DNA from 2 places in the Shewanella septentrionalis genome. Region 1 is predicted to be linked to the other one. Evidence: predicted binding sites of a transcription regulator. Region 1 holds the regulator's gene; the other holds the start of a gene.

Region 1 (7,936 bases):
AGCGCACCGCTAAACTCACTTCGGTATTAAACAGCGGCTGCAAAGTACGCGAATGCAATACTGGCGAGCCTAAACGCGCTAAGCGGTCAGCTTCGGCAAGAGACATGCTTTTTAGTAATTTAGCATCGTTGATCTTATTAGGGTCGGCATTGAACACCCCTTCCACATCGGTCCAAATGGTCACGCGCTCAATATCGGCAAGGCTGGCAATCAAGCTAGCGCTAAAATCGGAACCATTACGACCAAGTAATAAAGTATCGCCGCGCTCGTTAGCGCAGATAAAGCCTGTGATCACTAAGCGTTCATTTGGGTGGGCGGCCAATAGCGCTTGTACTTTAGCGCGGGATTCTTGCACCCGAATTTGCGGCACGGCGGCTTCATCGGCCACTAAAATTGAACAGGCATCCACATGGCTTGCCGCCACGCCAGATTCGCGCAGTAGCGCCGCCATTAAACGTGCCGACCAACGTTCGCCAAAGCTCACCACATGGTTGATTTGGTATTCATTGCGCTCATCTAAGGACAACAAGCTGATGAGTTGCGCTTTATCTGTGGCCAAACGCTCACGCAGATCGCGAGCTTGTTCATTCGACAACAACTGCTCAATCAACCCCTGTTGGTAGCTGATCAGCACTTGTAACTCTTCTTGCCATAGCTGACCCGCATCACGCAGCGCTAATAATTTATACAGGAAATTCGTGCTTTTACCCGCCGCAGAGACCACAACGAGATCATCACTATGACCGTGGGTTAACAGGATATGGGCAACTCGACGATAACAATCGGCATCCGCTAAACTGGAGCCACCAAATTTATGTAAGTGACAACGTGCCATCTATTATTCCTCTACTGACAAGCCGCAACGGCGGCTAATCCTGCTTGAATATCTGCAACTAAATCGGCGGCATCTTCAATACCCACCGATAGACGCAATAGGGTGTCCTTAATACCAGCCTCGAAGCGCGCTTGCGGCTCCATGGCTCTGTGGGTCATAGTGGCAGGCACGGCCACTAAACTTTCGACGCCACCTAAACTTTCCGCCACGCTAAATAAGCTGAGTGCACCTAAAAAGGCCACCACTTCGGCCTCGCCGCCTTTGAGCTCAAAGCTCAGCATAGCGCCAAAGCCCTGTTGTTGCTTGGCCGCAATGGCGTGACCTGGGTGATCCGCAAGACCGGGGTAATAGACTTTGCTCACCACAGGGCTTTGCGTTAATACCTCAATAATACGCTGGGCATTGGTTTGATGCTCGCGAATACGCACCGCTAAGGTACGCAGGCCGCGCAGGGTCAGATAACTGTCGAAGGCTGACCCCGTTAAGCCTAGAGTGTTCGACCACCAATGTAAGCTTTCACCGATTTGCGCGTCTTTAGCGACCACTGCGCCGCCGACCACATCGCTGTGACCATTGATATATTTAGTGGTGGAGTGGATAACGATATCCGCGCCTAACAATAGGGGTTGTTGCAATATCGGCGATAAAAAGGTGTTATCGACCACCACCAGCGCGCCGACCCCATGGCTCGCCTTAGCAATAGCTTCGATATCCACCACACGCAATAACGGGTTCGATGGGGTTTCGAGCCACACCATCTTAGGATTCTGCGCAATGGCGGCGGCTAACGCTTGGCTGTCGGTTTGGTCAACCACAATCAGCTTAAACTGGCCTTTCTTCGCCAAGTTGGTAAATAAACGGTAGGAGCCGCCGTAACAATCGTGGGGCACGACCAATAGGTCATCGGGGCCGAGCAAAGTGGTCACTAAGGTGATGGCCGCCATGCCAGTGCAGGTCACTATACCAGTGGCGCCCTTTTCTAATTGCGCTAATGCTTCGCCTAAAATGCAGCGCGTTGGGTTGCCTGAACGACTGTAATCGAATTCGCGGGGATTTTTATGACCATCGAAGGCGTAATTAGTCGACAAATAAATCGGTGGCACAACTGCACCATATTGAGTATCGCTTTCGATACCCTGACGCACTGCCAGTGTGGCTAATTGACGCTCTGCCATGGGTGGACTCCTAAATTCGGTAGACTGATAGAGATGTCTGGACGTCTAAATGTACCTAAGCCCAACGCCATCGTCAATAGGCGTGAAGACGTTTAGACGTCTAAACATAAAGAAATCTGTTTGCAATCACAAAGAAATAGTAGCAATAATTTGACTGTTGTTTGTAAGGGTTTAAAATCTGCCCCGAATTTAGCGTTATAACAGGTGAGTCAATGACTGAATGGAATGGGGAATACATCAGCCCCTATGCTGAACATGGCAAGAAGAATGAACAAGTAAAAAAAATTACTGTGTCTATTCCGCTCAAAGTGCTTAAGGTCCTTACGGACGAACGAACTCGTCGTCAGGTCAATAATTTGCGTCACGCCACCAACAGCGAGCTGTTGTGTGAGGCATTTTTGCACGCCTACACTGGCCAGCCATTGCCTAACGATGAAGATCTGTCAAAAGATAGCCCAGACAGCATTCCCGCCGAAGCCAAGTTGCTGATGGACGAGATGGGGATCGAGTGGGAAGACATGGAATAGCGACTTGTCGCTGGCAAAGTTACATCACAGTGCTCATCAATAGGGATCGTTAACGATCCCTTTTTGTTTATATGGAATCCTATGTTTTCTATGATAGATCCACAGACTCTTGCCTTGGCCTCGCTGATTGTATTTCTTGGCGCCTTAACCCAGAGCCTGATTGGGTTTGGCCTAGCGGTTGTCGCCAGCCCTTTGCTGTATATCGTCGATCCGCAGCTCGTACCGGGTCCCGTTATTGCCATGGGATTTACCATCTCGCTACTGACCTTATTCCGGGAACGTGGTCATTTAGAATTCAATGGCTTGCAATATGCGCTCCTAGGTCGCGTGCCCGGCGGTTTTATCGGCGCGAGCCTGTTGCTGTTTGCGCCTCAGCCCATACTCGGGTTATCCATCGCCGCCATTGTGACTGTCGCAGTGATCCTCAGCCTGTATAAATTCAGCCTGCCAGTGAATAAGAAAACCCTCTTCGGTGCGGGTGTGGTTTCAGGGATCTTCGGCAATATCGCCGCGATTGGTGGCCCGCCGATGGCGATTCTATTGTCAGGCAAAGACGCTTCGCAGTTTCGCGCCGCCCTGTCGGCCTTCTTCATTTTTAGTTCCACCATAGCTATGGTCATTCTGGCGATCACTGGCTTATTAGAATTGAAGCACCTGTGGCTGTCGTTAATGTTGCTGCCTTCTGTGCTTTTAGGGTATTTAGTCGCGGGGCGATTGGTGGGCAGTGTCGATAAAGATAAAACTAAAATGGCGACGTTAGTCCTGTGCAGTATCAGCGCCTTAGTGCTAACGGTGAAATCGGTTATCGAGTTATTGCCCCAATAAGCGTCCTGCTTGTATTGGCAAATCATCTGAAGATTCAAACAATAAAAAGCACTGACATTGTCAGTGCTTTTCTTTATCTATCAATATCTAAAGCCAGCTTACACTCAGCTTAAATAGCTTTGCCCTGCGTACACAATAAAGTGTCTTAGAGCGAGTACGCCGGTTAAGCTCGCGCAGGCAACCATGATCATTGCGCCCTTAGTATGGCGAGTCGCGGCTGGTAGCAACATGAACAGCAATGGAATACCAAAACCTATACCGACGACGCCTATCCAGAACACGCTTGCCCATAGCCCAGAGGTTAACGACGCTAAGGCCGCAGCCGCCGCGCCGCCCTTGAAGTACAAGGCGCAGAACAACATGAACAGGAACAGGATTTCAATCGCCATCACAGGCAATTCTAAACCGTGCATCTTCACTAAAGTTTTGTCGTGGCTGTCCGTCTTAAACATCAGCAACGCCAGTACCGCATTTGCCGCAGCGCCCGCCGACAAACCCGACACTAAAAACAGCGCAGGCAGTACCGCAGTGTTGAGCATAGGATAGGCATTCATCGCCGAAATTAAGAAGCCAGTGTAAGCCCCTACGCCAATGGCGAGGACAAACAACAATACTTCAATCAGCTTTCGAAATGGCATAAGTAACTTAGCGATAGGTGTTAGGAAACCCAAACCCCATTTTGGTAAGTCATCCCGCAGCACAATAATGGCGTATGCAAAGGCCAAGGGAGAATACGCCAGCAGCGCCAGCACCCCGATTGCCATAACAGACTGGAAGTTATAGTGAATTAAGATCAACCAAAAGTGGAATGGTTTGGTTAAGTCAAACACTAAACAAGCTAGACCTAAGCTAATTGCTACAGGCCCAATAATGGCTGCCGCCTTAAGAATGCTGCTTTCAGCTCCCGCGCTGAGTTCCTTATTCGCCCAGCGTAAACCAATGCCAATCAATAAACTGCCCGCGGATAACCCCGCCATAAACAGGTAAACGGCGATGACCCAGTGCCAAGTGACAGGATCATATTGCGCCATGTCGCCCCAAGTATTGTTCATAATCAAATCCCCCCTCTTTTGGTAGGAACGCGATACACCCTAGGTTTAGTGCCCAAATGGGTTTTATCTTGGTAAGTGATTTTAGTGTTGAGCATGATGGCCACTTCACTCTTAGGATCATTGGCATCGCCAAACACTAAGGCATCGGTTGGACACACAGTCACACACGCTGGCTCTTCGCCCCGTGCTAAACGCGTATCCTTACAGAAGTTACACTTATCCGCCGCCTTGGTTTCTGGGTTCATAAAGCGCACTTTATAAGGGCACGCTGCCACACAGTACATACAACCGACACACTTCTCGGTATGGATAGAGATAATACCGTCTTCACCCACATAGGCCGCGCCCGTTGGGCACACCTTAACGCAGGGCGCATCTTCACATTGCTGGCAAGATACCCTGTGGTATTTGAAGTGCAGATTTGGCATCTCACCAAAGGGGCCTTCCACTCGCACTTGCAAACGAGTAACGCCTTCGGGTACGCCATTTTCACTGCGACACGCCACGTTACAAGCTTGGCAGCCGATGCACTTATTCTCGTCGTGCACCATTACATATCGTTTATTCATTTAAGCCTCCGATTAGCGCTTTGCCAGCGTGACGCCCGTGGTGTGCACTGTCATGCCACACACAGGAGCAGTAACGTGCGGTAGTAAGTTACCGCAGTGGATACCTTTGCCCGTTGCTCTGACCAACTCTTTGTTTTTAGAACCAAAGCCCATGTAAGCAAACACAGTATCTTGGCGAATACCCGGCGTGACTAAGGCATGGCCTTCTTCTGTGCCAACACTGCTGGTGAGGCGGATTGGGTCGCCATTGCTGATCCCTAATTTGCCCGCAGTGATGGGGTGAACCCACACAGCGTTATCCGACATCAGGTTAGCGAGCATAGGTACATTGTGGGTGGCGCCATTGGTGTGCACCGCCACTTTGCCTTGGATAAAGTACAGCTCATCTGCTTTTTTAAGATGCACTTCGCGGAACTTGATCACCCCACGGCCCGGTGCCATGGCTTCGACTTTGGCGGAGGTGAGTTCAATCTTGCCACTCGGGGTTTTAAAGGTGAGTGCGCTTGCATAAGTGCCGTCGTCATCGGCAGGTCGCGCATTGGGGTATGCCTTAATAAACTCGGCAACCATCTTAGGCTCGCACAACATAATTGGCTTACCAAAACTCACAAAACCTTCGTCTTTAATACGGCGCAGCAGGTCAGTGTCACGGTTCACCTGCAGCATTTGCAGGGTTTCCATGTTTTCCCATGGATAGAACTCGCCAAGGCCCATAGCCACGCCCACATCCTTAAAGATCTGCCAAGAAGGCTTAGTATCACCTAAGGTTTCAACGACTCGTTGGCGCACATAATAGGCGGGATTTTTACCTGACTTATCGGCAATTTCTTCATCACGTTCAAGATAAGTCGACTCAGGTAAAATCACGTCCGCATAGGCGGCGGTTTCACTGATATACACATCGCACACGGCAACAAAGTCGAGCTTTTTCATCGCTTCAACAACGCGCGCCCTGTCTGTCATGGTTTGCATTGGGTTAGTGCGTGACATCACCCAGCCGTGTAACTGGTAAGGAACAGCGCTTAACGTGGCATCGAGAATAGTTTGGTAAACGCCGCCCGATGTCCACATCATGGCGTACTGCTCTTCCACTTGATCGATACGTTTCGCTGCTGGTTTTGGCATGTCTTTCACGCCAGGTTTAGCCAATACGGGCGCAACTGCTTCACCGGCAAGCTTGTTGTAATCACCGGGTTTCTGGCCGATATAAATCCCGCCCTTGCGCTCAATATTACCAATCAAGACGTTGGCGGCGTACAGGGCGCGGCGCATCTCAAACTCTTCGGTGGTAAAGGTGGCTCTGTGACCAAAATCGACCACGGCATGGGGCGCTTTTGCCGCATATTCGTGGGCGATGCGACGAATGTCTTTGGCAGGCACATCGGAGATGGTTTCAGCCCATTCAGGGGTATAAGCTTTCACTTCGGCGGCAAAGGCTTCGAAGCCTTCCACATAGCGCGCGACAAATGCCTTGTCGTAAAGATTATCTTCAATCAATACATGGCATAACGCCAAGGCGACGGCCACATCGGTACCGGGGCGAATGGCATACCATTCATCAGCTTTATCGGCCACAACGGAGAATCTTGGCTCGAACACCACCAGCTTGGCACCTTTGTCCATTTGCGCCGCCATCATGCCGCGGGTTTCGGACATATTGATGCCTTCGTACAGGTTATGGCCGAAGTTAATGATGTATTTAGAGTTACTTAAATCTCGTTTGACCTTAGTGCCAAAAATAGCCTTAGCGGCAATTTCATAACCGCCGGGACATGTTGAAGCGTGGGTAAAGGTATTGGGACTGCCAAAGGCGGTCGCGAGATGAAACAAATGCTTTTCTTGTGAGCCCGATTTTGACGAGAATGCCACGGCTTCTGGGCCATGTTCTTTTTTGATTTTATTTAGGTTTTCGGCGATGAGTTGATAAGCCTCATCCCAACTGATCTCGGCCCATTTGCCTTCGCCACGTTCGCCGACCCGCTTTAACGGTTTAACGATACGCTGTGGATCGTACAATAAACTATGGCCTGCGCCGCCACGGGCACACACTTTACCGCCAAAGGATTTAGCGGCCTTGTTGCCACTAATGAAGACGTTTTTGCCCTCAATCACCCGCGCAGAAATCGGGCAACGGGTTGAACACATTTCGCAAATACTGGCAATGTCTTTGCCCATGCCCTTTAGCTGCTTATTCTCTAATGCCGCTAAGCTGCCCGGCAGCAGACTGGCCAACGCACACGTGGCGCTGCTCGCTCCCGCTCCCTTTAAAAAGGTTCGCCTATTAAGCTCAATCATGGTTACCTCCATCACGCTCATCCCACCCGTCAGCCGCCATTTTTGGCGCCATCGAGCAGAGGTTTGCTCACTGATTTGATTACTTTTTTAGTTATAAAAGCGTAAAAACAGCGCCGCCATATCTTCAAAATACCAGCATCCGCTGAATACACTGCTCATCCACGAAGATTGTTATCCCGAAAGAGGTAGGCGGATATTGTGGTAAACCACATGGGGAAGCTCGGTGTGATCTATCGCAACTAAAACCTAAGACTGACGCTGAAATACGTGAATAAGATCAATAGGTCTTAAAATACGGACAGAAAAAAGCCGCCAGTTTGGACACTGGCGGCTTAGAAGAAAACTGACATTTCAGTCAATTGCGATAACCCTAGCAGGATAAGAGCATCGTGCTAGCGGGCGCAAACTGATTACAATCGCATTAATCCATTAGCTCTATATCGAGGCAGTTGAGCAGGCGAATCGCTTCATCGCGGCTAAACTTAGCCCCTTTGATTTTATTGTTAAAAATGTCGATATCGTAATTTGAGGCCTCGCTAAAATCCGCCTCCAATAGCTGACTACGACCAAACAGACTATGGCTAAAATCCGTGTAGGTGAAATTAGCTTGATTAAAGCTGCCCTCGCGAAAATCCACATCGTGGGCCTTACACTCTTC
Region 2 (7,936 bases), on a different contig from region 1:
TGGATCAAGAGTACTGCGGGTCCTTGGCCTGTAGAAACAAAGTTCATGGTGATTCCTGTTGGATATGTTTAGCTTAACGTGGCGCGAATTGTGCCCTTAATGCCGTTGGCTTGACAAGTCAGTTGCTACTTTGGCGTGTATGCAGCGATGAACTTGGGCGCTTTTTCGGCAATTGTCGATTATCTGCTAGTTTGCTGTGCTATTTCACGCATTTTTAGAATAATGGCGCTTTATCAGATTGATAGACATGGATACACTGGTAACCGATCGCAATGATCTGCCCCGATCGCTGTGGTACACTTTTTTCGGTTAAGCCTGTCGAATAACAAAGGATAATTAAGGTTATGAAATATATCGAAGTTGATGAAGAGCTCTATCGTCATATTGCCAGCAAAACAGAACGTATTGGTGAGAGCGCCTCTGACATTCTTCGTCGATTACTCGGCCTGTCCGTCGATGCGGTCGAACCACCTCAGCCTTTGGCGATAAGCCAACCAAGTTTAGAGGCTGAGCCGATTCAAGCTGCACCTGCTGTGAATGACTTTAGTCGCTTAGTCGATGAACATCTGTTATCGCAACAAAAAGGCGCGGTAGGGCGTTTCCTCTTTTTGCTCGAAAGTCTGTATCAATTAGCCCCAGAGCAGTTCTCGCAAATTCTGCAGATCCAAGGGCGCGATCGTTTGTATTTTGCCCGTTCGAAAGAGCAATTACTGGAAGCGAGTGCCTCGGCGAATCCTAAAGAAATCGGTACCAGTGGTTTTTGGGTGACGAGCAATAACAATACCGCCAAGAAACGCACCATTTTATCCGAAGTCTTAGTGCAATTTGGCTGTGATGCAACGGTTGCAGCTGGCATAGCCGAGCGCGTTTAATCCGCTATTGAGCTAAGTTTAATCATTGTTTTTATTTGTAATTGAGTGCAGGAGAGCCATAGGTGGCAATACATCAAAGGGCAGGACAAATCGCTAATCAGACGGATCTGGTCAATATTCCAAAACTGATGAGCCACTATTACAGCATCACGCCAAATATGGATGACGTACAACAACGCGTTACCTTTGGCACTTCTGGGCACAGAGGCTGCGCTTTTAATGGCAGTTTTAACCAACAACACATTTGGGCGATTACCCAAGCTGTGGTGGATTATCGCCAATCGGTGAATATCAATGGGCCGTTGATCCTCGGGATTGACACCCATGCGTTATCCTACGCCGCTTATTTATCGGCCATTGAAGTGCTGGCGGCAAATAAAGTCACTGTGCATATCCAGCAGAATGATGGTTTCACGCCAACGCCTGTGGTGTCCCATGGAGTGATTTGCGCCAATCGCGAAGCAAATATCACAGGTGCGCCTCTTTCCGATGGTTTGATTATCACGCCTTCCCACAATCCGCCTCAAGATGGCGGGATCAAATACAATCCACCCCATGGTGGACCGGCCGAAGGTAATATCACGGCTTGGATTGAGTCGCGTGCCAATGATTACTTACGCCAAGCGTTAGCTGGCGTGCAAAAATTAGCGTATGCCGAAGCGCTGGCCTCAGGCTATGTCAACGCCATTGATTTGGTAACGCCCTATGTGGCTGATTTAGAAAATGTTATCGATATGCAGGCGATTGCCAACGCTAAGCTGCGTATCGGTGTTGACCCGCTCGGTGGTTCAGGGATTTTCTACTGGGCACCGATTGCCGCGCGTTATGGGCTCGATATCACCTTAGTCAATGATAAAGTTGACCCAAGCTTTAGCTTTATGCCGCTGGATAAAGACGGCAAAATCCGCATGGATTGCTCGTCTACCTATGCGATGGCAGGGTTACTCGCCCATAAAGAATCCTTTGATTTATGCCTTGGCAATGATCCTGACTATGACCGCCACGGCATTGTCTGCCCTGGTACAGGCTTGATGGACCCTAATCACTACCTTGCGGTCGCTATCGATTATTTACTGACGCACAGACCGGATTGGAGCGATAGCTTAGCCATAGGTAAAACCTTAGTATCGAGTGCGCTTATCGATAAAATCTGTGCTTTCCATGGCAAAAAGTTACTCGAAGTGCCTGTGGGTTTTAAGTGGTTTGTTGATGGTTTAGCCGAAGCCACCATCGCCTTTGGCGGTGAAGAGAGCGCTGGCGCGGCGTTTTTGCGCCGTGATGGCACTACGTGGTGTACAGATAAAGACGGCTTTATTCTAGGGTTACTTGCCGCAGAAATTCTTGCGGTGACAGGTAAAACTCCAGGTCAACGCCATCAAGAGCTAGTAAAACAATTTGGCCAAAGCTTTTACAAGCGTATCGATAGCCCAATCAGTCTTGAAAACAAGGCCAAATTTGCGTTATTAAATGCTGAAACCTTAAATGCCACAGTGCTTGCGGGTGAGGCAATCGAAAACGTGTTAACCCATGCACCGGGCAATAATGCTGCCATTGGTGGCATTAAAGTGACTACGGCGAATGGTTGGTTTGCGGCGCGTCCATCGGGCACGGAAGCGTTATTTAAAATCTACGGCGAGAGTTTTATCAGTGAGCAGCATTTAGCTGAAATTATCAAAGATGCGCAGGCATTAATTGATAAGGCGCTGAACGCTTAATGCAGCAGTAGGTTTATAAAGTATTAAAAACAAACGCACTCAGTTTTGAGTGCGTTTTTGTTTGTGTCTAATGCCAGTTATGAGTATTAAACTCATGCTGATTTGACTGTATTTAGTACTCGATATGACAACTCGGTAAGTTATTTTTATCAATGTAATTTTGGTGATATTCCTCTGCCACATGGAACTGTTGCAATGGCACTATTTCAGTCACGATATGGCGTAATCCCCAACGACCTGAGCGGGCAAAAGCTAATTTTGAGGCTTCTGCTGCGGCTTTTTGTTCACTGTCATGGAAGAAAATCGTGCTGCGGTATTGAGTGCCTATATCTCCACCTTGCATGTTCAGGCTGGTTGGATTGTGGTTTTTCCAAAATACCTCGAGCAAGTCTTCATAACTGACCAAGGCAGGGTCAAATTCCACTTGTACCACTTCGGCGTGGCCCGTTTTGCCTTTTTTGACTTCTTCATAGGTGGTCGCGCTATTATTGCCGCCCATATAGCCGCAGGTGGCATTCGATACGCCATTCACTTGTCTAAAAAAATACTCTACGCCCCAGAAACAGCCGGCACCAAAGGTTGCTAACGCCATAATTAAATCCAATAGAAGTCTAGATGGCTAAGGATTGTGATAAAACTCGCGCGCAAAAGCAAGCCTCTAGCAGGAATATTTATGCAGGACGATTTTTCGATAAGATGATTGGAAATTTACACTCGGCATAGCAAAGCGCCGCGTTGATCTTATTCCGTTCAAAACTGGGTCCTATGGCGATAAATGTCTGAGAACAGCATTAAAAACATGTGTTAGTATTGAAGCCGCTTTTTAAGGTGCGAGTAAGCCTAACCGCGGTGAGATGAATGCTTGAGTGGTTATTGCTATCTGCACTGATGCTATTGCGCCGTTACTGTTACACACCATTATAAGGAGAATTCTGTGTTACAAGCTCTGTTAGATTCAAAGGATTTTTTAGCGCTCACCTTAGCCCATCCTGAACAGTTCGATGGCGAGTTTTCATTTAGCTTAGGCGACCATACCCAAGTTGAAGTGTGGGATACTGGCGTTATCGTTTTTGAGCCCGCCCAGAATGAAGGAAAAGATGTTGTCCTTTCTTGCGGTGTTCACGGTAACGAGACCGCGCCCATTGAACTCTGCAATGGCTTAATTAAGCAGCTTTTACAGCAAAAGATCATCGCGAAACAGCGCACTTTATTCCTGATTGGTAATCCATTAGCGATTAATAACGGCACGCGGATTATCGATGAGAACATGAATCGTCTGTTTAGTGGTGAGCATTCCAATCCTCCGGGATTAGTCAATCCTGAGCGAGTGCGCGCCAAAAAACTCGAAGCCTATGTGGACCGTTTTTATACCGCGGTTGCAGATGGTCGTCAGCGCATTCATTATGATCTGCACACGGCGATGCGCGCCTCGAAGCATGAAAAGTTCGCTATCTATCCCTATCGTCCAGGGCGTGCCTTTAGCGGCGAGCAAATCATGTTTTTAGCCGCAAGCGGCGTCGATACGGTTCTTTTTCACCACGAACCGACCACGACCTTTAGCTATTTTTCCTCCGAACACTACGGCGCCGATGCCTTTACCATTGAGCTTGGCAAAGTCTATCCCATGGGGCAGAACGACATGACGCGTTTTATCGCGACCCATGAAATGTTTATGCGCTTGATCACCGCTAAGCCGTTGGAGTTGGATGCATTTGATGCCGATAAGGTTAACTTGTACCAAGTGTGCCGGGTCATCAATAAACATTTCGATGATTTTGAATTTACCTTCGCAACCGATGTCGAAAACTTCAGATCTTTCCCGAAAGGTTTTGTATTAGCGCGGGAAGGTGGGCAAGAAATTAAAGTGGAACATGAGTTTGAGTCTGTCGTGTTCCCTAATGCCAAAGTGCCTATTGGCAATCGCACTGTGATTTGCCTGATCCCTGCGGTGAATGCGGACGTGCGTTAGGCTTGTAAAGCAATATATACATGCGAGGCAGGGATAACTTGTAGTTTGAGCTATGCCAATGGTTGATAGGTAGTTTACGTTAACGTAATGTTCGTCGGGCATATTCGTATAAACAGACGCATCAAAACGCTTTGGTGCGTAATGAGATAACAAGAGCACAATATGAGCAAAGCAACACTCAACACTGATACAGTGCACCGTGTCGGCTTCTTGGATAAGGCATCGCTACACATTCCTATCCTTCGAATTCTACAAGCCGACGGCACCACTTATGAAACCGCGGTTTTGCCTGTGATAGATGAAACCTTAGCCACTAAAATTTACGATACCTGCGTGTTCACTCGGGTACTTGATGAACGTATGTTAGGTGCCCAGCGCCAAGGGCGCATCAGCTTTTATATGACCTGTACGGGTGAAGAAGCGGCGATTGTCGGCAGTGTAGCCGCACTCGATCAAGAAGACGTTATCCTCGCGCAATACCGTGAGCATGCGGCGCTGCGTTATCGCGGTTTTACCACTGAACAGTTTATGAATCAGATGTTCAGTAACGAGAAAGATCTCGGTAAAGGTCGCCAAATGCCTATTCACTACGGTAGTGCAGCATTGCATTATCAAACGATTTCTTCACCCCTTGCGACACAAATCCCGCAGGCGACGGGTGTGGGCTACAGCTTAAAAATGCAAGGTAAGCGCAAAGTCGCGGTTTGCTATTTTGGCGAAGGCGCTGCATCGGAAGGGGACTTCCATGCCGGTCTAAACATGGCCGCAGTATTGAAGTGTCCAGTGATTTTCTTCTGTCGTAACAATGGCTACGCCATTTCAACCCCAACTGAAGAGCAGTTTGCCGGTAACGGTATTGCGAGTCGCGGTGTGGGTTATGGCATGCACACTATTCGTGTTGACGGCAATGACATGCTGGCCGTGTTAGCGGCAACCCAGCAAGCCCGCGCCTATGCGATTGAGCATAATGCGCCTGTGCTGATTGAAGCCATGACTTACCGTCTCGGTGCACATTCATCATCAGACGATCCATCAGGTTATCGCTCGAAAGATGAAGAAGCCAAGTGGCAGCAACACGATCCGGTTAAACGCTTCAAATTATGGCTTATCAACAAAGGTTGGTTAGCTGAAGCGGATGATGTGAAACTGCATGAGAAATATCGTGAAGAAGTATTGGCTGCGGTAAAAGTGGCTGAAAAAATTCCTGTGCCTATGCTGGATGAAATTATTGAAGATGTGTACGACAAGCCGACGCCAGTGCTGAGAAAGCAACTTGCCGAGCTTAAAGAACATATCAAAAAATATCCGCAAGCCTATCCAAAAAGTGCAGGGAGACTATAAGCCGTGGCTGAAATGAATATGTTACAGGCCGTCAATGAGGCCTTGTCGATCGCCATGCAAGCCGATGAGCGCATGGTGGTTTTTGGTGAAGATGTGGGTCACTTTGGTGGGGTATTTCGCGCCACTTCCGGTCTTCAAGAAAAATTCGGCCGCGATCGCTGCTTTAATACCCCGCTGACAGAGCAAGGTATTGCCGGTTTTGCCAATGGTTTAGCCTCAAATGGCATGACTGCTGTGGCTGAAATCCAATTCGCCGATTATATCTTTCCTGCGTTCGATCAAATCGTCAACGAGTCGGCTAAATTCCGTTACCGTAGCGGTAATGAGTTCGATGTCGGTGGGTTAGTGTTCCGTACGCCCTATGGCGGCGGTATCGCTGGCGGCCATTATCACTCGCAATCACCCGAAGCTTATTTTACCCAGACACCGGGATTAAAAGTAGTGGTGCCACGTAACCCAGAGCAAGCCAAAGGCCTGCTATTGGCGTCAATTCGTGACAAAAACCCAGTGATCTTCTTTGAGCCTAAGCGTTTATATCGCGCATCGGTTGGCGAAGTGCCAGCGGGCGATTATGAAATTGAACTGGGCAAGGCTGAAGTGGTTCGCGAAGGTAAAGACATCACCTTAGTGGCGTGGGGCGCGCAAATGGAAATCCTTGAAAAAGCCGCCGACATGGCCGCTAGAGAAGGGATCTCCTGCGAAATTATTGATTTACGCACCTTGTCACCTTGGGATATCGATACCGTTGCCGATTCAGTTAAAAAGACAGGACGTTTGCTGGTTAACCATGAAGCACCATTAACTGGTGGTTTTGCCGGTGAAATTGCCGCGACAATCCAGCAAGAATGCTTCTTGTATCTCGAGTCGCCCATCAGCCGCGTTTGTGGTTTAGATACCCCGTACCCACTCATTCATGAAAAAGAATACATGCCTGATGCGTTCAAAACGTTTGAAGCCATCAAAGCATCAGTGACCTTCTAGGAGTCCGGTATGATTAAAGATTTTATTTTGCCGGATATTGGCGAAGGTGTAGTGGAGTGTGAATTGGTTGAATGGTTGGTCAAAGAAGGCGACACAGTCGTTGAAGATCAGCCGATTGCCGATGTCATGACAGACAAAGCCCTAGTGCAAATCCCTGCGCCATTTGCGGGCGTGGTTACTAAGCTGTATTACGCTAAGGGCGATATTGCGAAAGTGCATGCGCCGCTCTATGCCGTACAAATTGAAGGTGCCGTTGAAATCGCAGGTGAAGAATCTGCGACTGAACCTGCTGCGACGACTGCAAAAGTGACGGAGCCTGTGGCGGCAACAACTGCCAATACGTCATCCAGTTCATCCGTCAGCATTGAAGAATTCTTACTACCGGATATCGGCGAAGGCATTGTTGAATGTGAACTCGTTGAATGGTTAGTGAGTGAAGGTGATTGGGTTGAGGAAGATCAACCGATTGCCGACGTAATGACAGATAAAGCGCTGGTGCAAATTCCTGCCATTAAAGCGGGTAAAATTGCCAAACTGCATTATCGCAAAGGTCAGCTAGCTAAAGTACATGCGCCTTTATTTGCCATTGAAGTTGAGCATGCGGCATCTGTACCTGCGGCGACAACAAATACTGATACTGTGGTCAATGCGGCACCGGCAGCGCAGATTATGAGTGCAGAACCTGCTCGTCAAGGTAAAGCCTTGGCCAGCCCTGCGGTTCGTCGCATGGCGCGGTCGTTAGATATCGATTTGAGCCAAGTACCTGGCACAGGAAAGCACGGCCGTGTGTACAAGGAAGACATCACTCGTTTCCAACAAGGCGCGAGCAATGTTTCTGCTCCAAGTACGACTCAGGTAAAAGAGGCGCCAGCTCAAGCGACGCAAGCATCTCAAACCCAAGTTCCAACATCGACAGTGACTCAACGCGCTGACACGGTTGAGCCTATTCGCGGCGTAAAAGCTGTGATGGCACGCATGATGGTTGAGTCGGTGTCGAGCATTCCGCACTTTACCTATTGCGAAGAGTTTGATTTAACAGGCTTAGTTGCACTGCGTGA

The links. Region 1 encodes MetJ, which represses methionine synthesis genes. Its sites were predicted from a motif close to TAGACGTCTAGACGTCTA; they were not measured.
Region 2: a site for MetJ is predicted at 3,192-3,209, ahead of msrA (peptide-methionine (S)-S-oxide reductase MsrA). Genes of this name have one in related genera too.

Annotation. Positions count from the first base shown of each region.
Region 1 is NZ_JAMTCC010000038.1:34,418-42,353, forward strand. It holds gene NE536_RS18440 (bifunctional aspartate kinase/homoserine dehydrogenase II) at 1-835, opposite strand, end outside; gene metB (cystathionine gamma-synthase) at 847-2,010, opposite strand; gene metJ (met regulon transcriptional regulator MetJ) at 2,223-2,537, shown strand; gene NE536_RS18455 (sulfite exporter TauE/SafE family protein) at 2,619-3,362, shown strand; gene nrfD (NrfD/PsrC family molybdoenzyme membrane anchor subunit) at 3,467-4,414, opposite strand; gene NE536_RS18465 (4Fe-4S dicluster domain-containing protein) at 4,417-4,983, opposite strand; gene phsA (thiosulfate reductase PhsA) at 4,996-7,278, opposite strand; gene NE536_RS18475 (pentapeptide repeat-containing protein) at 7,700-7,936, opposite strand, start outside.
Region 2 is NZ_JAMTCC010000002.1:178,434-186,369, forward strand. It holds gene NE536_RS01915 (alpha/beta fold hydrolase) at 1-47, opposite strand, end outside; gene seqA (replication initiation negative regulator SeqA) at 345-872, shown strand; gene pgm (phosphoglucomutase (alpha-D-glucose-1,6-bisphosphate-dependent)) at 935-2,587, shown strand; gene msrA (peptide-methionine (S)-S-oxide reductase MsrA) at 2,700-3,179, opposite strand; gene astE (succinylglutamate desuccinylase) at 3,522-4,556, shown strand; gene NE536_RS01940 (thiamine pyrophosphate-dependent dehydrogenase E1 component subunit alpha) at 4,719-5,897, shown strand; gene NE536_RS01945 (alpha-ketoacid dehydrogenase subunit beta) at 5,901-6,878, shown strand; gene NE536_RS01950 (dihydrolipoyllysine-residue acetyltransferase) at 6,888-7,936, shown strand, end outside.